Regions from separate parts of the Paenibacillus sp. NPDC057934 genome, predicted to be linked through region 4. Evidence: predicted binding sites of a transcription regulator. Region 4 holds the regulator's gene; each other region holds the start of a gene.

Region 1 (5,489 bases), on a different contig from region 4:
CATACGTAACCTTTGCACCCAACGCTTCCGCCAGCGCCCGCACGGGCACATAGGTGACGCCGGTATCGAGAACGCCGTCTGTGAGCTTGTTACCGTTCAGGACGATGCTTACTTTCACGTCTTGGTTCACATTGTCACCCCCATTGATCACGTTAAGTGCAGCCTTGATCTGTTCTGCCGACGGGCGGAGGCCTGCCCGCAATTGATCAATTGAAAGTCCATATGCAATTTGCAGATGGGAATAATCTTTGAAGGAAGTCCAGTCTCCACCCCATTCAAAGCCTAGCTGTTTCGCCTCCTGCACCACTTCCTGCCAGTCTGCGATTTTATTGCCGTTTCCATCACGCTTCATATCCCATGAGATGCCCTTGCCATCTGGCAGCAATAGTGCAAAATCAACCGCCAATCCATAATTATGATAACTGAATCCCCCGCGCGCATTGGTCACGATATTCCCCGGCTTACTTCTGCCCTGTGCATAGAGAGCATTCTGCTCGGCAAGAGTCCGCAGTCCCTGAGTAATGATAATCGGCACTCCCTTGGCGAAGCTGCGCTCAATCAGCGCATTCGCTCCGGCCAGTACGGCTGGGTTCAGCCCGGTCAGAGAAGCGATAGATTTGCTTTTCACCACGTTCAAAGTCAGCATATATTCACCCCCCTGGTATAGTAAATGTCCGAATTTTCTCTTCTGCTTGTACAAATACCCCTATGCCTAGATGTTTGCAGTTCAATGCTTCTGCACGTCTCTTGCCCACGAAAAAAAGCCCCCGGACAACCATCCGGGGCCTGCTCTAAGAAATCCACGATCTCACTTAGTGGTGTCTAGAAATCCATATCACATCTTTTCCTCGCCTCACCATCTGGATGTTTCCCATCCATAAGGACAACCTAAATAGGCATCTTATACAACAGTGAAAGGAGATTCGTCATGGACATCCATACCGACAGCTACACAATCGCCGCATTAAGCGAACGGGATGAAGCGATTGAGATTATCCGGGACGCGGAAGCTGCCCTTGCCGAACTGACAGGCAACCCCACCGTAACCTTGATCGCTTATGAAAAAAATACAGAAGCACACACCTAGGCAGTAGCTTATTAAACGATATAGGCCTCCACAATCTGGTCTACATGAATCCACTTCCATTCCTCCGCCCACTGCAGCTTAATCTCACGCGAGTGGGTGTGAATGGAGGTCACAAAGCCGCTCACCGCCTCATTCTCGAACGGATCGAACAGAATCACTGTGACGCGCACATGACTTCGCAGGGACAGCGCCAGGGTGCTCTCAATCTCCTCCTGCTTCTGCTCATCCAGCACCGGCTGGATGCGGCGCAGCGTCTCCCGTTCATCGCTGATAATCCGGCTCTTGTGCTCCGGCAGCATCATCCGACTGCTCTCCCATAATCCGTTGCCTTCCAGCTTCTTACCCATTGCCTGGCCTCCTTGTGTTCAATTAATAATCCCACACGACACGAACGTATGTTTGTATTATATCCACAGTCAGGTCCTTTAATCAATATGAAAAAAATGACAGTCTGCGCGCAAAAAAGCGCCCACAGCTGTGCTGTGCAGCGCCTTTTATTATCCCCTCACATAGGGGCCGGGTTGTCTTATGGTTTAACACTTTCCGAATCTGTTCCTGTTACCACCTTGGAATCGTTGGTTGCCTTCGTACTCGTCGTATTCGCATTCGTATCCTCTTCCGGCTCCAGCAATCCGGTTGCCACTCTGGCTTCGTTGAGCTTAGAGATGCCGTACAGCATCGCGAGATCAGCATTTTGATTAAGCTCGTTGAACTCGTCGGCGGACACATCAGTAGAATCGGCACCTTTGGATGCTTTTTCCTTTAAAGAATAGGCACTTTGAAAAGCAATCTGGGCCTCATCCAACAGCTTCTTGACTTTCTCCGGCAGACGGTCGGAGATTTCAACCTTCTTCGCCTGAGATGAAATATCAGTAGCCGTATCCTTGAACTGGGCAATGGCTTTCTCCATTTCTTTGGATGTAGCTGTCCCAGCCGAGTAAGCGGCGATCGTCTCGTTAAATTGCTCTCGGGACGATTTCCCTAATTGTTCAATTTTGGACATTTCATTGTAGTAAGTTTGTACAGATTCCTGTACTTCTTCCTCCGACAGCGGCGCGGTTGAAGCAGAATCATTATAGCTGCAGGCTGAGAGCATTAGAACTAGCCCAATCAACCCTATTAGCCAAGCTCGTTTCATCGTTTACATTCCCCCCACATAACAGAATAATGTCGGTTATTGTAAAGTGCAAATGAAATTAATGTAAATCGGGGGAAAATTCAAAAAAAACGTCACATCTATGTGTGCAACCAATGACCGGATAAGGCAGTATAATAATAAATAAAACAAATGTTAATTGGGAGAGGAGGCTCATTCGATGCCTTATTGTACAGCCTGTGGAATAGAATATAAGCAAGCGGCTAAATTTTGCGGAGAATGTGGGACCGCGCTGAACGGGGGAGCTTCACCAACAGCCGGGCGCACGCTGCGAGACCTGACGCCTGCTCAGGAAATCAAGCTATGGGAAGGAAAGCCTGCGGGCATATCCGACCGACTGAAGGGTCTTGTGGGCCTTAATACGACTACTTATACGATTACAAGCCAGAGAATTATAGTAAAGACAGGCCTGATCGGTAAAAATGTCGAAGAGATTGAACTGCTCCGAATTCGTGACCTGGGAGTATCTCAATCCATTCTGGACCGCATGCTTGGGATCGGGACACTGACGATCTTTTCCGATGACGCTTCGTCGCCCGAGCTGTGGTTCCGCAAGATCCATGGTGCCCATACTGTCAAGGATGCGCTGCGCAAAGCAGTACGTGATGAGAAGACAGTCAATAACATCAGCTATCGTGAACAGATTTAACCCTATACGCCTTTGTTGCAGATCAAAAAGCCCCGGATCATTTTCGGGGCTTTTACCTCGTTCACTTCTATATATAGAATCTCACATCGTCCTACTTTAAGGGAGAAAGAACGCCACCGCCGGGATGACCTCCTTGCCCTGACTGGAACTCTCCCACATCAGCACGGCCCGCGCATCACCCTGATTCTCATAGAACTCCACTTTGATGTCATGCAGCTTGCCAGCAATCAGATTAACACTACCTTTTCGTTCCTGCCCACTCTGCTTGATCCAGCTATCAATAACCAATTGACCATCAATCCAGATTCGGATGCCATCGTCAGATGAAGAGTACACCGTGTAACCCTCACTATAAGTAGCACTGAGCCTTCCGTTCCAGCGTACAGAGAAGAAGTCCACGCCGATTGCCGGGTCCGGCGAACCTTGTCTCCAGGCGAAGTTAATATTGGCATCCGTCCGTACCAAAGCTGGCATTCCGCTAAGAACCATGTTGTTATAATACTCTCCTCGCAAACCACTGACAGGGACTGCCGGGCTACCCTCAGGCTTGGAAGCTTGGACTGCAAGCGCCTTCGTATATTCACTCCTGTTCAAAGTGAAGCTGGCATTCATAAAATCCTGGATAGCCGCCTCCGTGTTGTTCTCATAGAGAAGCTTCCCCCAGGTCATCAAGTAAGACCACCTGCGCTGTGACTTAGCAAGTAGTGCAGGTGAGGGAAGCTTGCCATTCTCCCCAATAGCAATCAGCTTACCCCGTCCAAGATCCCACAACCGATTATGAAACTCATCCTTAAATTCACCGTTATAGATATCGAGTGCCAGAATATCCACCCTCGCCCCACCGGGGTAATAGGCTTCCTGTGCTTCAACTCCATCACCGTCTGCATTGGGGCTCCATACCCACAATATATTGTTCAACTTATGAGTCTTCGTGAAATGATCGAACATCAAATTCCAAAGTGTGATGAACTTGCTCTTGCGCCCCCACCAGAACCAACCGCCGTTCATCTCATGATATGGCCTCCATAGTACAGGAACACCAGCATCCGCTAACTTGTGCAAAGACAAAGCAACATCATCAAGATCGGCAAGCAGTGCAGCATTCTGGGGAGTGCCGGGCGTTACGAATTTATCGAATTCTGCATTGCTCAGATTCATAGATACATTAGACCAGGCCGGGGCTGTTCCAGGCAGATGAGCGTGATAGGTCAAGGCTACAATCCCCCCGGATTGGTACCAGCGGATTGCACTGGCGACTACCCCGTCTCTTTGACTGCGGACCAGTTCTGGCTTCTGGTTGTTGATGGCCCCCAGTTCGTATCCATGGAGTCCGGCATACTGCCCTCCCGTCGTCTTCAGCTTGTTGCTGAACTCATCGGGACTTTCGAGATAATCATGCTGTCCGTTAATAACCCCCGTGCCTTGCAAAGCATATAACGTCCTCAGAAGATTTCGGGCAGGACGCGTCAAATTCGGATTGGCTGGGGTCATGACCCAATTCCTGAACGCCGTCTGCCACTGCACATCGTTTACCAGCCGTGATGCAGAATCTAACAGCTGCCAAAGCACCCCTTGTTCCATTAGCCCTCACCACCCTTGTACTTTTGGTACATAGTATGAAAAGGCCCTGAACAAGGACGCGGCTAATCTACAGGATAGAGAGCCTGTCTTTAGAATCTGCTGTTTCTCTGCTCGATTTTATCAGCGATATACAAATCCAATGCCCTAATTCCGCGAGTTGCCAGCTTAACGAACAGGATGAAGGCATACACTCCACAACCCAAAAAGAACAAATAAAGCAGAACACCAAAGATTCCAAAGCCCGTCATCATCACGAATAACCCCTCCATTACATAGATTTACAAACATTTATAAGTGACTAAAGCCACATCCTCCTCCTGATTATAGAGAATCGCGCTATAATTGGAAATGCGCTATACTGGTTGAAGCGCAGAAAAAGGAGGAGCAGAAGTGAAATTACGTAAATTAATCGGCAGTCTCATCATTGTTGCGCTGCTAGCTCTGGGTTCTTACTGGTATGAAGAGGACGGACAAATCCCGCCATCATCCCCATCCGATTCCGAAATTGTTCAGTTGGTCTTCCCTTCAGATCGTTATCCAGAGACAGCCAAGCATATCCAGGATGCCATTGCGAATGGTGAGTCTGCCATATGTACAATCGATCGTGAGCAAGCAGAGAACAACCGTCGCCTTTCTTTAAAGGGCGTCCCTACCAAGAAGGGATATGACCGCGACGAATGGCCGATGGCGATGTGCCAGGAAGGCGGAGAAGGCGCAGATATTGAATACATATCGCCAAGCGACAACCGCGGTGCCGGAAGTTGGGTTGGCAATCAGTTGGAAGGATATGCGGACGGCGTCCGTGTAGAGTTCATGTTCCAATAATGAAAGAACCGGCCCCGGATAACCTCCGGGGCCTTATTATGTAAAGATCTCCACAATATTCGCCATCCAGACCCATCTGAATGTGCCATTGTTCAACTCTAGCTTGATTTGCAGCGGTTTGACGTTCATAATCCTCACAATACCACTTAATTCTTCAGTGCCAAAAGGGTCCCAAGTATACATGGAAATCC
Region 2 (5,489 bases), on a different contig from region 4:
TCCTCCTTGTTTTTGGGATCCTCTGTCAGGTGCTTGAATGATGTATCGCAGCAGAGGTGCCTTGAGAGTGGTTATTTTGGAACGGTGATGGTGCAGCGGATTGCAGGATTGCCTTGTGTACTCTGTATAGTACAGGTTATGATGGGGAACAGAAGGACATGACTTCTGACGGATTCCTTTGTGTGGATTTCGCTGGAAGATATGGATTATATAAGTGTATTGGAGGTTCAAAGTCATGGAAGTGTTGAAAAAGCGGATTTTGGAGGAAGGTATCGTCGTTTCGGATCAGGTGCTTAAGCTGGATGCGCTATTGAATCATCAGGTAGATCCTGAGCTGACGATGGAGATGGGACGGGAGTTTTCCCGGAGATTTAGCGATAGCGGGATTACTCGTATAGTAACCGTGGAGTCCTCCGGAATTGCCGTGGCATTTGCTACCGCGCTGGTTATGAATGTACCACTCGTCTTTGCACGCCGCAAAAAAACACTGCTGGCCGATCCCGATGCGCTGTGTGAGAGAGTCCCTTCATTTACCAAGGGAATCGTTACGGACATTATGCTGTCCCGTCAATTTGTTTCTCCGGAGGATAAAATTCTGTTTATAGATGATATCATCGCTAACGGAGATGCAGCACGGGGATTGATCAAAATTATTCAACGTTCCGGGGCAGAATTGGTCGGACTTGGGGTCGTTGTGGAGAAGAGCTTCCAGGCAGGAGCGCGTACCATCCGCGAACAAGGTATCCGTCTGGAATCCCTAGTCCGGATTTCTTCCTTAAATGAAGGAACGGTTGTCTTCGAAGATTAAAGGGCAGTGGAAAGAAAACACAAGCCTATTTTCCAAACAACTTCTTTTCACCCTATGATTTTTCCTTTATAATAAAGCTTAGACATAGGAGAGGAGGCGTCACAATGGGGAAAGAACCGGTGACAGAGCAATTTTTTATTGATAAATTAACCGAGGCCAAGGATCACTTCGAGCGTGCGCTGGACTGCAAACATACGGAGTTTGACGATCTGTACCCCTATATGATTGAACATCCTCAGTTTTTTTGGTACAAACGCTATGTGGCTTGGTCAGAGCTGTTGACCATTACAAGCTTGTGTGAAGAACTGACCTACGCCTGGAGAGAGAAGTTTACGGCGAATCAGGTAGAGTATTTGGAGCAACGTGTGATGTCCGCTAAAGTTCTCGATTTCTGGTTTGAGAAGAATGAAGCGCTGATATAAGGTACAGACACAGGAATAACGGATTTACGATCAGGAGACCCAAGTGAATTCTCATTTGGGTCTTTGTTATGAGAGGAATTCGGATAAGCTGTAGTAGAAGGAGGAATGATCATGATTAGCGATGAACAGCTAAATGCCTACCGTATATCGGGTGAGAAAGTACGAGTGGTACGCGATGGCATTGCCAGTAACGACATTAGAGGAATCGTACTGGCGTGGGACGAGTCTCAAGTGATGATTCGCCGACCTAACAGAAATGTGGTCAAGCTTGATCGGAATTACTTGATTCAGCCTGCCAAAGAACCGAGAAGAGATCCTGATCATATATAGTAATGCATAATCTAAACAGCTCCCTGGCCATTCATTCTGGCAGGGAGCTGTTCTGTGTTTCGAAGAATTCCACGGAGATTATATAGATAAAGCCAACTGCACGACACTTTCTTCTTGGGAGAGAATGGAGGAGTCCGTAGGAAGGCCGAGATAGGCACGCATACGAAGCATCATCTCTCTGCGAAAACCTGGCCAGAGAATATTCATCTCTCCAATATACCCTCTGCAATTGTATTGTGCTTCTACACCACGTTGATCCTGACGGACGGTGCTGATTTTCAAATGGCGGGAAGTCAGTTCACGATTCACCTCCTGCAGCATCATCGAGGCCTTCTTGGCACCACCGGATACAAGCTCTACATAGAGCTGAGGAGTCTTGAACAGCCCGCTCTTGCCGATAACCCGGCAATCGCGTTCAAATACTTTATGGATAAATGTTAGCAGCAGATAGCTTCTCACAAGGGACAGTTCATCTTTGGTAATTTCTTCGATTGAATTGGAGTTGTTACTCTTAGTAGTCGCCATTATAAATCACCTCATTTATAGTATGCGAACCTTTGTTCTCATTATACATCTTTTCCACTAATAAAAGCAATAATTATACAGAAAATGTTGGGTGACAGTATTTTTGAAAAAGTAGTTGACGATGATCATATTCGCATGGTAAGATATCTCTTGTGTCCAAGAGAAACTGGACTTTATAATATGCGGTCGTGGCGGAATTGGCAGACGCGCACGGTTCAGGTCCGTGTGGTAGCAATACTGTGGAGGTTCGAGTCCTCTCGACCGCATCAAATTAGTAATCAATAAGCTCTTGAATTCGTCCTTGTGACAATTCAGGAGCTTTTTGCATAATCAGAACAGCAGGTATAACGAAAATAAGGGAGGGTGGAGATGACTCCGCTTCAGGAACGCGAAGAAGGGCCACAACATAAAGAACTGCTTAGTCGCGTCTGGTTCAGGTTGGATGATTGTTTCCGAGAAACGGAGCGTTCGACTTACCATCTGTTGTATGAAACTGCGCCTACTTATGTGCTTATTGTTGCTGCCAAGCGGCAGGGCAATATCGTTATTAACGGCATGTTGTACCCGCTAACCCCGCATACCGTATATATCGTGAGGCCGGGACAACGAGTGGAATCTACTCACGATGCAGATGAGGATCAAGTGCTATATCGGTTTCATGTAGAAACGGATACTCCTGAAAGATATGGTGCTCAGCAGGGACATATACTGCCGGATTTGGCCCGGGTGAGCGTGAATGCAGATACGTTGCTACTGTCTCTCTGTGAGAAAATAATCATTCACTGGCATACGGACGATGCCGCGGACCGTTTCGTCAGTCAGGCGGGATTTCAGGAGCTCTTGCATCTGTTGTTCAAGAACCAAGGCCAACATGAAGCAGCGCTGGATCAAGTGCGCATGTATATAAATGGTCATTTCCGAGAAGGAATCACAGTCGACCACTTGTCTGAGCTTGCTGGTATGAGCCGGTATTATTTCATGCGGTCATTCAAAGATCGATTCGGTCAAAGCGCGATGGATTATCTGACGGAGCTGCGCATGAATCAGGCTAAAAGCTTGCTGGACGAAGGTCATTCTCTGCAAAAAGTTGCGGAAGAGGTCGGTTACAGGGATCGGCAGTATTTCAGCAGCCAGTTTAAAAAGCATGTTGGAATGTCGCCAAGTATCTATACCGCTAATCGAACTTGCAAAGTAGCTGCATATAGCTGGCCTAATATCGGGCAACTGCTCAGTTTGCAGATCATTCCGTACGCTGCTCCAATCGATCAGACCTGGAGTGATGATTACCGCAAGAAATACCGTTTTGACATTAAGGTGCCTTTGGGACATGACTACGAATTCAATCGAGAAGCCCTATGGAGGGCTCGGCCTGATGTGATTATTGCACTAGACGAAATGGTTCCTGATGAGGAGAAAGAGAAGCTCCAGCAGATAGCACCTGTATTGTTCCTACCCTGGCATTCTGTTAGCTGGAGAGAGCATTTGCAATCAACTGCCGAATTTCTGGACCGGGAAAAGGAAGCAGAGAGCTGGCTTGCCCGTTACGACAAGAAAGTTGAAGTCATTCGGGGGAATATTCCTTATTCGTTCAGGCAAAGAGGCCTGCTTATTCTAAATATTTTGCCACGGGGATTCGAGGTTTGGGGACAACGTGCAGGTACGGTCTTGTACGACGATTTGCAGATCCGTTGTGCAAGGGGCGCGGAACACATCGAATTTACCGAATATGTTGAAGCAGAGCAGCTCGCGTCATTCGAAGCGGATATGCTGCTAGTTAACGTAATGAAGGATGGGCAATCGCTAATGAAGTGGGAACGGCTTCAGCGGTCTGAACTTTGGCGAAACCTGAAGGCCGTCCGGAATGGTAATGTTTATCAGACTTCGGGGCAAGCGTGGCTGGCTGAGCCGATTCTAGAGTATACAGCCAATAGGCATTATGATTTATTGCAGGAGCTTGAACAACTATTTCGTGCACTGTAGCCCGAGAAAAGTCAGCATCTTTTCATATTCCCGTTGCTGTAAGTGTGTTGTATAATGTCCTAGTCGATAATGATAATCAATATCATTATTAATTACAGTAACGGAGGGAATACGATGCATCAAACAGAGAGATCCAATGGGACAAGACGAGGTGTCCTTGAAGGTCCAAGCAGCTTTCGGAACATGGCAGGGCTAATGATCATACTGCTGCTGACCTTATTGGTTAGCGCTTGTGGGAATAACACGAATACGGGGGCCAATGAGAAAGCAGCAGCTTCTACGGATGCTTCTGATTCAGCACAGGGACATCATTCGTCGCAGACGGAAGCCGCTGAGACGTTAACGATCAAGCATGCCTATGGGGAGACTAAAGTTCCAACTCACCCGAAGCGCGTCGCTGTGATTGGGCTTGAAGATATCACCCTTTCATTGGGGGTTCCAATGGTCTATGCCTATGGATTCGACGGCTATTATCTGGAAGACAAGCTCAAAGAATTGGGAATTCCACTGTCGGGAACCGCAGATATGAAGCCGAACCTGGAAGCGATTCTGGCGGCGAAACCAGATCTTATACTTCTCCAGCAATATTTTACCGATCAAAGTGGATATGACGAGCTGAGCAAAATTGCTCCGACAGTTCCTTATACGCCAGATGATTGGAAGTCCTCGATCACCGAGATCGGAAAAATAACTGGCCTCGAAGATAAAGCACAAGCTGTGATCCAGGCCAATGACGATAAAATTAAGCAAGCCAAGGAAACCATTGTTTCCGCAGTTGGAGCTAATAAAACAGTAGTCTATATGCGTCCGTCAGACAAGGACCTGCAAGTGTTCTTTCCTAGCTTTGCCCCACTGGTCTACGAGAAGCTGGGGTTAGACCCCGATGCCAGCGTTGAGGAATTGAAGAAGGCCGCAACGGATGATTGGGGGATTAATACCTCGCTGGAGAAGCTGCCTTCCATAACCGCAGACTATGTGTTTGCCATGTATGGTGGCTCTATCAGTACGAAGGAAGAATTCGATAAAGAAGCCGCTGCTGCTACAGAGGTTGAGAAGCTGGGACTTTGGAAGGCGATGCCGGCTGTTAAGCAAAATCACGTATTTAAGGTGTCGGCGAGAAGTTGGATGTCTAGCGGTCCCATTGCGGAAGGCAACGTCATTGATGATGTTGTAGCTGCGGTTACAGGCAGCAAGTAGTAAGACCAACTACAGAAATAGCATCGAAAACTGTTTATTCCAGCAGCGTTCGATGCTATTTTCGTATTCAAGTACATGCCAAGGTGGTTATTAAGACAGCCTTATCCGCGGGCATTCCCCGCGAGCTTATTGTCGGATGGCAAGAACATAGCCAGCAGCCCCAGCAGCGGCAGGAAAGCACATATCTGAATGACAAAAGAGACGTCTGTCAGGTCGATCAGCCAGCC
Region 3 (5,489 bases), on a different contig from region 4:
CTTGTATTCGGCCAGCACTGTCTCCGCTTTCTCCGGGATGCCCAGTACATCTGCAACAGCCTTCAGGATCTCCGTAGAGTCCTGCAGAGTTGCTTCCTTCAACCGGTAGGTGGGTGCTATTTTGGAATACTGATCGTACTTCTCCTTGTCTACGCCCCCATCCACGATGATCAGGTCAGGGTCCTGGTCCAGCAGTGCTTCCAAGTTGCCGCTAAAATCAAACAATGGAACATCCAGATGAAGATAATCCTGTTTGCCCCAGGTCGGATGATACCATTGGACCACCGGTGTGACACCCAGTGCTTTTAGATAATCTTCAACATATAGACCGACTACACGCTTCGGATGGACCGGAATTTCCACCTCTCCGAATTCATCGGTTACTGTCCGTGTTGCATTGTCTTCAGTTGTGTTCTCGGCCTTGCTAGCCGTCTCAGCACTTGGCTGAGTCTTCTCTGTATTATTCGTTGCAGCCGCTTCTTTAGGCGTATTATTGGCCCCGCAAGCTGTCACCCCAAGTACTGCTACCATTAACAAAGCTGTCCATGCAGCCTTTTGACCCCATCTAAGCATCCTTCTCCACCCCAACTGTAATTGATTATCATTCTCATATGATGACAAGAACAATGGTAACCTACAGCTGATCCTTTGTTCAATGCACTTTTTCTCCCGATTTCTTATACAAACGATCGTAATGTCAACATGAGATCAGACCCGTTCATCTGTGAAGCACGCTTCAAATAGTCCGTAACCTTATATCATTGCTCCTGCTTGACGACGGTGGCGTCATTATGTTGTGGTTGGGCTACATTCTCGTGTTCTGCCAGCCTCAACCGCCTGTCAGAACACGAAATTCATACAACTCCCGGCTGTATGACAACCCACGGATGCGAACACAATTAGGGGTATACTCGCAGATCCGTCCGCCAAGCTCCAGAATATCCTCTGCTTCTCCGCCTTTGACAGCCACTGCTACAAGCGTCTCGGACAGCGCCGAGGCTAGTAGGTCGATATCACTTTCCAGCACTTTATATGTAAAATCCATCTTCTTCTATTCGCTCCTTGACCTTACCGCTCATTTAATAGTAATTATTACTATTAATAATATAGCCTCATTTATCCACTGCTGCAAGCCTTAAATTCCCTCCCTCCGTATAGTGGAATAAAACAGTTGTTGCCGGACAAGCTATTTACACGATCATAAACTATTTATAAAGGAGCAATACGCAATGGGCATTCTAAGTGGCAATCCCAAAGACGAACCCATGCACTATGGCGAAATATTCGGTGTGTGGCAATTTTCCGCCAAAGCAAAAATGACGTTATCCGCCCTCCAGGCTTACCATTATCATGCAGGCGATCAGGATTTGAAGAAAATTATTGATGACCTGATGGATCAGGCCCAGAGGGAGATCAAGGAATGTGACAAGCTCCTTAAAACCAGCGGCGTCTTCCCTACCCCTACGCTGCCGGATCGACCTTCCACCAAGCTCGCAGATATTCCTGCTGGGGCCCGTTTTTCCGATCCCGAGATTGCCGCTGCGCTGTCTGCCGGGGTGGCCATGAGCCTCGTCGAATGCAGCCAGATTATGGGCATGTCTATCCGTGAGGATGTCGGCGCCCTTTTCATGAAGATTCACGCCGCCATGGCCTCCCTTGGACTCGCACTCCTGCGGATCAACAAGCAGAAGGGCTGGCTCATCCCGCCCCCGCTGCAGCTTAAACGTCAGGAACCCGTTCCGGTCTAATCCCTTTCTTCTGATCCTGCGCAAGCAGGGTCTTTTTCCATATTAGAAGGTGTTCGCTGCTTACGCGTCCCATGGTAATAACAGGTTCACGGTAAGAGTTTTTCTTCTTTCACAAGCAATTTTTTACCAATGACAAGCATATTCATATGACATGCCTAAATGTGGAGATGTTGAATATGAGGTCATGGTCCAAATACGCCATCATTTTGCTGGGAAGTTTGCTTATTGCCGCAGGGACCAACTTTTTCCTCGTCCCTTATAAAGTTCTGGATGGCGGAATTATCGGCATAGCTCTCATTATCAACTATTTGTATGGTATCAATATCGGAATCGCCATTGTGGTCTGCAGCCTGCCTGTGTTTTTGCTGGCCTGGCTCAAGAACCGCGATGTCTTCCTCAATAGCCTGATTGGTCTGCTGTGCTCATCCCTGCTCATTGAAATCGTGGCCCCGTTCCAGTATTACTTCCTCTATTACATAGAACTTGGACCCATCTCAAGTGCAATTATCGGCGGATTCCTGATGGGACTCGGCCTGGGGCTGATGCTGCACTTTGAAGCCAGTACTGGAGGCACAGATCTGCTTGCCCACTTTATTACCCGTTATGTGCCACTGAACGTCGGGGTCATCATCTTTGTGACGGATGCTATGATCATTGGCGCTGGCGGCCTGCTAATCTCCAAGGAGACCTTTGTTCACTCCCTCTTCACCATCGCCTCCGGCGCAGTCGCTACCGGACTTTGCACCCTGCAAGACTGAAACGAATGGAAATAAATATGCATATACACGACCATATGTTCGTATTATAATAACAATCAACGATCCCGCCCGTCAAAATAACGTCTCTGCGTATCTGCTTCTACTGCCTTTACCTGGAGAGTGACGAATATGAATAAAGAACGCATCATTATGCTGTCCGACTGTCAAAGCTTCTATGCCTCCGTGGAAAAGGCCGCCAATCCCCAATACAACGGCAAACCCCTCGCCGTTGCCGGAGACCCGGCCAGACGTAGCGGTATTATTCTCGCCGCCTGTCCCTTAGCCAAGCAACTGGGTGTAAGCACTGCTGAGACACTGAAGGAAGCTCTGGCCAAATGCCCTGAACTCATCGTGGTCCGGCCCCGCATGCAGCATTACATTGATGTCTCCGCCCAAATCACTGACATTCTGCGCACCTTCAGCGACCTCGTGGAGCCCTACTCCATCGACGAACAGTTTATAGATATTACAGGCAGCACCTCCCTGTTCGGCAGTCCGCAGCAGATTGCAGCCGCTATTCAGGACCAAATCTCCAAAGAAACCGGCGTATATGCGCGGATCGGCATCAGCTACTCCAAGGTCACGGCCAAGATGGCCTGTGATTTGTGGGCTAAAAAGATCAAGGGCGGCCTCTTCACCCTGGCACGCGAGCAGCTCCCGGAACTGCTCTGGCCGCAGCCTATCGGCAACCTGTTCATGGTGGGCCGCCGCATGTCAGCTCATTTTCACAGCATGGGCCTCGCAACGATCGGCCATCTCGCCCAAATACCCCTGGCAGAACTGAAATGGCGCATGCGCGAGAAGTTCCACAAGAACTGCGATATTGACGCAGAGCTGTACTGGCGAATCGCCGGTGGGATCGACGATAGCCCCGTGCATCCGGCGACCTACGAGGCTCCGCCCAAGAGTGTCGGTCATCAGATGACACTGCCCCGCGATTATTACACGCTAGGAGAGATCAAGACCGTGCTCTTGGAACTGGCGGAGCTGGTATGCAGACGCTGCCGCCGCCTCGCGGTGAATGGCGCCGTCGTATCTGTTGGCTGCCAAGGTGCCAGCTTCGAAGCGCCGGCCGGCTTTTCCAGACAAAGCAAAATGAGTGATCCCACCAACGCCACAAGCCTTGTATACGAAGCGGCTGTCGCCCTCTTCCGGCGGCATTGGGACGGCCAGCCTGTACGCCGGGTGAACCTCAGTTTGTCTGAGCTTAGCGATGAGAACCAGTACCAGCTGACTTTGTTTGAGTCCCGCCCCCGGTACCGGGAGCTGGAGCGGGCCACCGACAACCTGAAGAACAAGTACGGTGACACGATTATCGGGCGGGCGGCTTCCTTCACAGACTCCGGACTGATCAAGGACCGGGCGGGCAAAATCGGCGGACATTACAAGTGATCCCTCTGCCTCGGAGATATGCCAGAAATTAAAATTCGTAAATACGTATTTTTAGGGTTGATATTTTCCGGCGATGAGGCGACAATCGGATATATATCATTCCAGGGGAGGATCACAGAAAGTTGGAAAGTACAGGCATCATCAGCAACAGTTCCACCCATGAAATTATCGACCTTTGTCTGTTAGCTGGCAAAATCATGCTGCAAAGCGGCGCAGAAACCTACCGTGTCGAGGATACGATGATCCGCATAGCTGATGCTCTAGGATTTCCGAATGCGCACAGTTATGTGACACCAACCGTGATCGTATTCGCGACCAGCCGGACGGAACCCGCCAAGCTATTCCGCATTGCCGAGCGGACCACCGATTTGCAGAAGGTATCGGAGGTCAATGACATCTCGCGCCGCCTCTGCGAACGGCAAATCACGGCAGAGGAAGCACGAACGCGGCTTGGGGTAATAGACAATGCTGCCCATGCCTATCCCATATGGATGCAGATCATTGCCGCGGCACTGACAGGCGCCAGCTTCACCGTAATGTTCAAGGGCAGTCTCTGGGACGCGCTCCCCGCACTGTTCGTCTCGGGCCTTGGTTATGCGGCAGTCATCTACCTGCACCGGCTCGTCCAGGTCAAATTTTTCGCGGAATTCGGCTCGGCCTTCCTGATCGGTTTATCGACCTTCTTTTCGGTCAAATATGGCGTGGGACGCGAAATGGACAAGATCATTATCGGCTCTGTCATGCCGCTGGTACCGGGTCTGCTTATTACCAATGCAGTCCGCGACCTTATGGCCGGCCATCTGGTCTCTGGGCTGTCCAAGGGTGCGGACGCCTTTTTAACTGCGTTTGCGATCGGGACAGGTATCGGACTTGTGCTGTCAATGCTATAATCACCTTTTGAAAGAGGTTAGCGACTCATGATTTTGCAACTGATTACCAGCTTTATTGCCGCCGCCACCTTCTGCATCCTGTTCAATGCGCCACGGCGTGCGCTGCTGCAATGCGGAACTTCTGGTATGGTGGGCTGGCTGGTGTACTTATTATTAGACAAACAATGGGATACGGTGATTGCCACCTTCTTCGCGACGGTCGTAGTCGGTGTGGTCAGCCAGATTTTTGCCCGCTCCTTCAAGATGCCTGTCATTATCTTTAGTGTCGGGGGCGTCATCACGATGGTGCCCGGTGGCATGGCTTATGATGCAATGCGCAAATTCGTGGAGAAAGACTACATTGATGCCGTGCAGATTGCTACGCAGGTATTGATGCTCTCAGGAGCCATCGCTACAGGCCTTGTGTTAAGTGAGGTGCTGGGACAAATGTTCCGTCGAAAGAGAAAGCAAGGACTGTAGGGGGACAACATATACAAAGAGCCGCACGGGCTGTCCCGGCGGCTCTTTGTGTTTTACATTAATCCTCCCATATTGAAGCTTCTAAATGGTCTACAAAATGACGCAATCTGCCCGCAACCTTCCGGTTAATCGCGCCCTCCTGGTACATCTGCTGCACCTTATCGCGCTGCTCCTGAATGGCTTTCAGCTTCACTTCCAGCTTTCGGGCATCCACCAAACCATCTGGGGTCCATCCACTGTCT
Region 4 (5,489 bases):
AGTAAAACATTAGAGTAAGTTTATCAGAATAAAGAGAATTCGGAAAGTCTTCCGTCCGTCTCTGCCGATTCTTAGTTGCTCAAGTCATGCTGTCGTAATTATGGCAACGACTTAACGGAAAGCTCCTTGCTCGGCATGGAATGCTGTGTCCGTGCAGATACATGAGAGGTCACATTGTAAAGCCCTTCCTCGGCAAAGGTTCCTTCTGCGGTATACTTCCCGTCTCCTGTCGAAGACCCTTTTAGTTCTATCTTTTCGGTCTTTCCATCTTTGCCAACGATTTCAAAAAGCACTTCCCGGGCATCATCCACAGGTTTACCTTCTTGGGTTACCGTAGCTTCGAATGTAACCGGGCTGCTCACTGTAACTTCAGCCGGGCTCCATTCTAGTTCTACTTTGATCGGCTCCATAGACATATCTACAGAATGACCGGCATGCCCTCTCCCACCTGTCCCAGAGGCGCAGCCTGCCAGTAGCAATGTAAATGCAATACCTAATAATGAGACCGTTTTCTTCGGGTTCAACATCTGAAGCCCTCCTGATATAATGGTTATCTTATTACTAGAGATGCTATATATACTGAACTTAAGATTTTCCTTTCTAGGTTGTACTGTGACTCCAGTGAATGTTTGGACTTTCGGCCGCTGTTGTCCCCGGATTTCTTGATTTATACCACTGATTGCGGTTGAAATCCGGTGACAGCCCATGCTTCCGATGAGAGCTTTCCTGCGGAAAACTTTCAGGCGGACGCTATGCTCCTACAGTTCCAAAATCCCCTTCCGTCACTTCACCATGATCTGAAGTTTTTAAGTTCATTTTTATAGCATCAAACATTGCTGCATGGAGCCCTCGGTGTAATCATTCTCTTTCTATTATACACATTATTCTCAATTTTTCAGGAAGGAAAGACTGCTTCATTAACATACTAGTAATAGAAAAGGCCGCCCCATCCGTAGAAAAACTACTTCTGGAGGCGGTCCTATTCAAAAAGTTCTTTACAGAGTTTGTACCAGTGGAAGAAGCTCTGTTAGATGCCCGATTTCATAGTTCGGCGTAATTGCCGGATCTTTGTCCTTACCGGTACGGTTAATCCAGACGGTTGTAATGCCTGCACTCAGACCGCCAAGAATATCGGTAGTCAGCTTGTCACCGACCATGACTCCCTGCTCCGGTGCAATGTCCAGCAGGCCAAGGGCATGCTCGAAAATCGAAGCATCCGGTTTGCCTTTGCCAAAACTGCCAGAAATCACAATATGATCAAAATAAGGAATCAGTTCCGGCACGCCATCCAGTTTCTCCTGCTGAAGTGCAGGACAACCATTGGTTAGCAGCAACAGCTTCACTTGGCCGCGCAATTGCTCCAATACCTGCAAAGTCTCTTCGTACATATAAGGACGACTGCGGCGTTCGGACGCAAACTTAGCTGCGAGCGTCTCGGCAAGGACCTCGTCATCTACACCAAGCGACGCCAGCCCCCGTCGCCAAGACTCTTTACGGTAGACCGGTGCCAGCTGTTCCAACTGACGGAATTCAGGCTGTTCACCGGCGCTGAAGTTGGCCCAAAGTGCTTCAAACGGATTGATCCCAATCATTTTAGTAAACGAAAAGGTCTCATAGGATTCATACAAGCCCCTGGCTTCCCTACGTACAGCAGCTTCCAACTCATGGGGATCCACTGCGTCTCCTGCACCCTCACAAGCAGAAAGGAACGATTCCTCTACACTGCGTTCATCCCATAGCAGCGTGTCGTCCAAATCAAACAGTACAGCGGTAATCGGCATTTACGTAACTCCCTCTCCCTGAAGTGAACTGCTCTATATTGTTTACAATTGCTCTACCGGAATGTTGTTGACCTTACCGAATTCTTGCAGTCGTTCACCCATAGCAGCCGTGTCATAACGGTTAATCAGCTTGGAGAACATCCACGTGGTGCGTTTGCCTTTATACTTAATCGTGACCGCACTACGCGAAAGTGTGATCTTCTCAATATCGGTAGCAGGCAGCCAACGTTCGCGGTTGAATTTGATGGTAGACAATCTGTTTCGCTCTACCTTCAGGAAAGGACGACGGAAATACAGCATAGCTGCCAGCAGCAAGTACAGCCCAACGCCTAGCCAGTGCATGAAGACGCTACCTCCACTTTGATCCAGAGTACCGATGATCCAATACAGCACACCTAGTGCAACGAGAGCAACGGGCAATATGATATTGCGACCCTTGAATACATCGCTGGTCTTTGTAGTGGAGTTCGCGGAATGAATAGTATCCTTGCCCTGTTTCTTTCTTTGCTTATTGAGTTGCTGTGAATTGCGTTGAACCATTCTTTCCCAAGAACGGGCCATGTCATTTCCCCCTAGTCATCCTGAAATATCTATGAAAAGAAACAGAGGGTTCATGCGAAGCCTCTGCTTCTTGTTCAGCGCTTATTTATCTACAAACTCAATAGTATCCAGTTGGGACCGGAAATTGCTGCGGATATTACCCAGGTAAATTTCACGTAGCTTGGCGCGTTCAGCCATTTCCTCTTCATTCAGGCCTTCGCTCTTCTGCTTGCGTGCCAATTCATTAATTCGTGCAACCAATACATCTATATCCAACGATTTCGCCTCCCTAATAAATTCATTCTAACTTTGCCATGAGAAAAAGAGCTTGTCAAGGTTTACCCCCTGCAAGCTCTAAGCTGTTTCTATCTATGATCATGATGTTCTTAAAATAACGGCACTGTTATAATATCTCCTGCTCGAATATGACTGTCCGTCAATTGGCTCGATCGTTTAATTCCTTCTATATATACGGCTGTCTTCATATTGGCCGGTTTATTCTTGAGAGCAATGCTCCAGAGTGTATCCCCTGGTGCAACAACCACTTTCTTCTCCTGCTTCGCAAGATTAACGGGTCCAGCAAACACATTACCAACTACTGTAAATCCTGCAATAATCAGCAGTAAAAAGAGAGCTATCTTATAGAAGTTAAATTTTCTTAACAACAGACTTAATCCATCCGACAGTACCTTGGCGATTTCTTGAATTCTATTTATTACTCCGGAACCTAAAGTTTGTCCTGCAGAGTTAACTTCTGTGCCCTCGTCATAGATGCTATGGTATGTACTGTACTTTAACATGATTCATCATCCTCCAAACACTTGTTCTTACTTTCAAAAACAATATAACACGAACATGTGTTTTGATCAATACTAATTTCGAACAATCGTTCCCCTATTTATAATTTACCTTTTTGGATGCAAAAAATGCTCCTGACATGCAAATTCCCCTTGCTGCTCCTGCTCATTTCTTCAACATGCTAGTCAATTATTGAAGATACGGTTGTCCTTCCCGTTCTCACCCCTGTTCCCCTCTCTTAAACTATTGATAACGTTAGAACTTATGTTTGTGCGAACGGCAGTTCTATGTTATAATTTTCCCAAACATTACTATATGGGGTTGATTCTGATGTCAAAGATTTCGAGTCGCCAGCTGGCGATCCTGGAATTTATACGTAACGAAGTCCGCAGCAAGGGTTATCCTCCTTCCGTACGGGAAATCGGTGAAGCTGTAGGGCTCGCCTCCAGTTCCACGGTGCACGGTCATCTGGACCGTCTTGAGAAGAAAGGCCTGATCCGCCGGGATCCGACAAAGCCGCGTGCCATTGAACTGCTTGGCCAGGAAGACTCGGAAAATGTCCATCAATTTGCCCAGACGATTACTCGTGTTCCAGTTGTAGGTAAGGTTACCGCCGGGGTGCCTATCACCGCAACGGAGAACATTGAGGACTATTTCCCGCTCCCAACGCATTATGTTGGTGACAACAAAGTGTTCATGCTCTCTGTTCTTGGTGACAGTATGATTGATGCTGGCATTATGAACGGCGATTATGTCATTGTGCGCCAGCAGCAGACGGCAGACAACGGTGATATAGTTGTCGCTATGACTGAAGAGGATGAAGCTACCGTCAAGACCTTTTATAAGGAACGTGATCATATTCGCCTCCAGCCGGAGAATCCATCCTATGAGCCACTTCGCCTGAATCGGGTAAGCATTTTGGGCAAAGTCATCGGATTGTTCCGGGATGTCCACTAAACTATCATTAATGACTCTATTAGAAGGCTGTTCCGTCCTACGGAGCAGTCTTTCTCCTATACCCTCTCACTTTCACGGAAATATAAGCAGCAGTATAAATCTCGATAGGTTGATACTAATGTCCTCTCTAATTCTTTGATAAAACCTTACATTTTATTTTCCATCACCGCTTCGCATTAACGACACCCACACTCCGCACATATCCTGATTGTAAAGGAGTGCTGATCTCATGCCCAATTACCGAATTATCGTCGATTTGACACAACGGATGCTTTATTTGCTGGACAACGATTCTGTCGTCAGAGGTTTCCCTGTTGGAATCGGAACCATGCTAACTACAACGCCAGAGGGAGATTATACGATCATTAACAAACAGCCCAATCCCGGGGGCCCTTTCGGTGTGTTCTGGATGGGACTTTCCAAGCCGCATTATGGCATTCACGGGACGAACGACCCTTCTTCGATCGGACATCTGGTCTCGCACGGATGTATTCGAATGTTTAACCAGGATGTACTGGCACTTGCTGCGCTGGTCCCCATTGGGACTCGAGTGACTATCCGCCGTTAAACGCCTGGTGTTAGAATATTTGACATGCAAAAAGCCGTCAGACATGGTCTGGCGGCTTGAACATGGGGATGTAATCAAATTAAATCCAGAAAGATTTAGTGATGATAACCAGCAAGATGAAGAGAACCAAGATCGCAGCAGTAGATGTGCCCAAACCGTATCCACCAGCAAATTGACTCATGAGTAATTCCTCCTTTTCTATGAAGAAACCAGGTTTTGCAGCAACAACAGGTCGGCCCTTAGGATAGGGTGATTTTTCTTACCGGCTAGCTTATTGTCAGTTTAGTTCAGCTTTCTCTTTATTAGATCCAGCAAATGCTCAAAATGATCACAAGCAGAATGTAAAGCACCAAAATCGTTCCTGTAGATGTCCAAGGACTAACTACCGGTCCACAATGTTCTGCACCCATGTGAATTCCTCCTTCAGATTAATGACTACAGAACAGAATATGTAACAATATCCTACTAAGTATGGGCAATTTGGAAAAGAAAATGTACTTCTGCATTAGGGGTGAAAGCTTACATATGAGGGGAATGTAGAAGGTCCACACAGCGGAGGGTCTTATTTATTTCTAGCGGGCAAGTATAGTACACTGGTAACAAACCAATGTTCGGAGGGTTCCCACCATGTGCGGACGTTACACCATTACAGTCTCTATAGAAGAACTAATGCTGAGGTATCTTACGAATGATGCCAGCATCCCTTACTACGCCCCCAGGTACAATGCCGCTCCCATGCAGCATATTCCGGCTGTGATTCACACAGGCACCGGCAACCGAATCGGTGAACTCCGTTGGGGCCTTGTCCCATCCTGGGCGCAGGATGACAAGATCGGCAGCAAGAT

The links. The regulator LexA, encoded in region 4, represses DNA repair genes until DNA is damaged. The targets are predictions, from matches to a motif close to CGAACATATGTTCG.
Region 1: ACFVRY_RS13235 (YolD-like family protein) is a predicted target of LexA. The motif match lies at 1,476-1,489, and genes of this name have one in related genera.
Region 2: ACFVRY_RS00050 (YhjD family protein) is a predicted target of LexA. The motif match lies at 2,111-2,124, and genes of this name have one in related genera.
Region 3: ACFVRY_RS00945 (DNA polymerase IV) is a predicted target of LexA. The motif match lies at 2,535-2,548, and genes of this name have one in related genera.

The regions. Positions count from the first base shown of each region.
Region 1 covers NZ_JBHVPB010000005.1:191,548-197,036, reverse strand. Annotated here, with positions in the region: gene ACFVRY_RS13245 (M15 family metallopeptidase) at 1-646, opposite strand, end outside; gene ACFVRY_RS13240 (hypothetical protein) at 929-1,087, shown strand; gene ACFVRY_RS13235 (YolD-like family protein) at 1,099-1,434, opposite strand; gene ACFVRY_RS13230 (hypothetical protein) at 1,614-2,225, opposite strand; gene ACFVRY_RS13225 (PH domain-containing protein) at 2,404-2,892, shown strand; gene ACFVRY_RS13220 (glycosyl hydrolase) at 2,989-4,473, opposite strand; gene ACFVRY_RS13215 (hypothetical protein) at 4,563-4,727, opposite strand; gene ACFVRY_RS13210 (DNA-entry nuclease) at 4,864-5,298, shown strand; gene ACFVRY_RS13205 (YolD-like family protein) at 5,335-5,489, opposite strand, start outside.
Region 2 covers NZ_JBHVPB010000001.1:9,100-14,588, forward strand. Annotated here, with positions in the region: gene ACFVRY_RS00035 (xanthine phosphoribosyltransferase) at 236-808, shown strand; gene ACFVRY_RS00040 (hypothetical protein) at 913-1,230, shown strand; gene ACFVRY_RS00045 (hypothetical protein) at 1,342-1,560, shown strand; gene ACFVRY_RS00050 (YhjD family protein) at 1,639-2,085, opposite strand; tRNA gene ACFVRY_RS00055 (tRNA-Leu) at 2,268-2,351, shown strand; gene ACFVRY_RS00060 (ABC transporter substrate-binding protein) at 2,455-4,065, shown strand; gene ACFVRY_RS00065 (ABC transporter substrate-binding protein) at 4,180-5,262, shown strand; gene ACFVRY_RS00070 (MFS transporter) at 5,364-5,489, opposite strand, start outside.
Region 3 covers NZ_JBHVPB010000001.1:198,278-203,766, reverse strand. Annotated here, with positions in the region: gene ACFVRY_RS00965 (ABC transporter substrate-binding protein) at 1-573, opposite strand, end outside; gene ACFVRY_RS00960 (hypothetical protein) at 830-1,045, opposite strand; gene ACFVRY_RS00955 (DUF3231 family protein) at 1,230-1,748, shown strand; gene ACFVRY_RS00950 (YitT family protein) at 1,925-2,506, shown strand; gene ACFVRY_RS00945 (DNA polymerase IV) at 2,636-3,898, shown strand; gene ACFVRY_RS00940 (threonine/serine exporter family protein) at 4,021-4,788, shown strand; gene ACFVRY_RS00935 (threonine/serine exporter family protein) at 4,816-5,247, shown strand; gene ACFVRY_RS00930 (Na+/H+ antiporter) at 5,306-5,489, opposite strand, start outside.
Region 4 covers NZ_JBHVPB010000009.1:76,167-81,655, reverse strand. Annotated here, with positions in the region: gene metH (methionine synthase) at 1-10, opposite strand, end outside; gene ACFVRY_RS20760 (FixH family protein) at 99-527, opposite strand; gene ACFVRY_RS20755 (HAD family hydrolase) at 996-1,781, opposite strand; gene ACFVRY_RS20750 (hypothetical protein) at 1,824-2,342, opposite strand; gene ACFVRY_RS20745 (DUF896 domain-containing protein) at 2,424-2,597, opposite strand; gene ACFVRY_RS20740 (LysM peptidoglycan-binding domain-containing protein) at 2,708-3,121, opposite strand; gene lexA (transcriptional repressor LexA) at 3,450-4,076, shown strand; gene ACFVRY_RS20730 (L,D-transpeptidase) at 4,306-4,644, shown strand; gene ACFVRY_RS20725 (YjcZ family sporulation protein) at 4,724-4,825, opposite strand; gene ACFVRY_RS20720 (SOS response-associated peptidase) at 5,272-5,489, shown strand, end outside.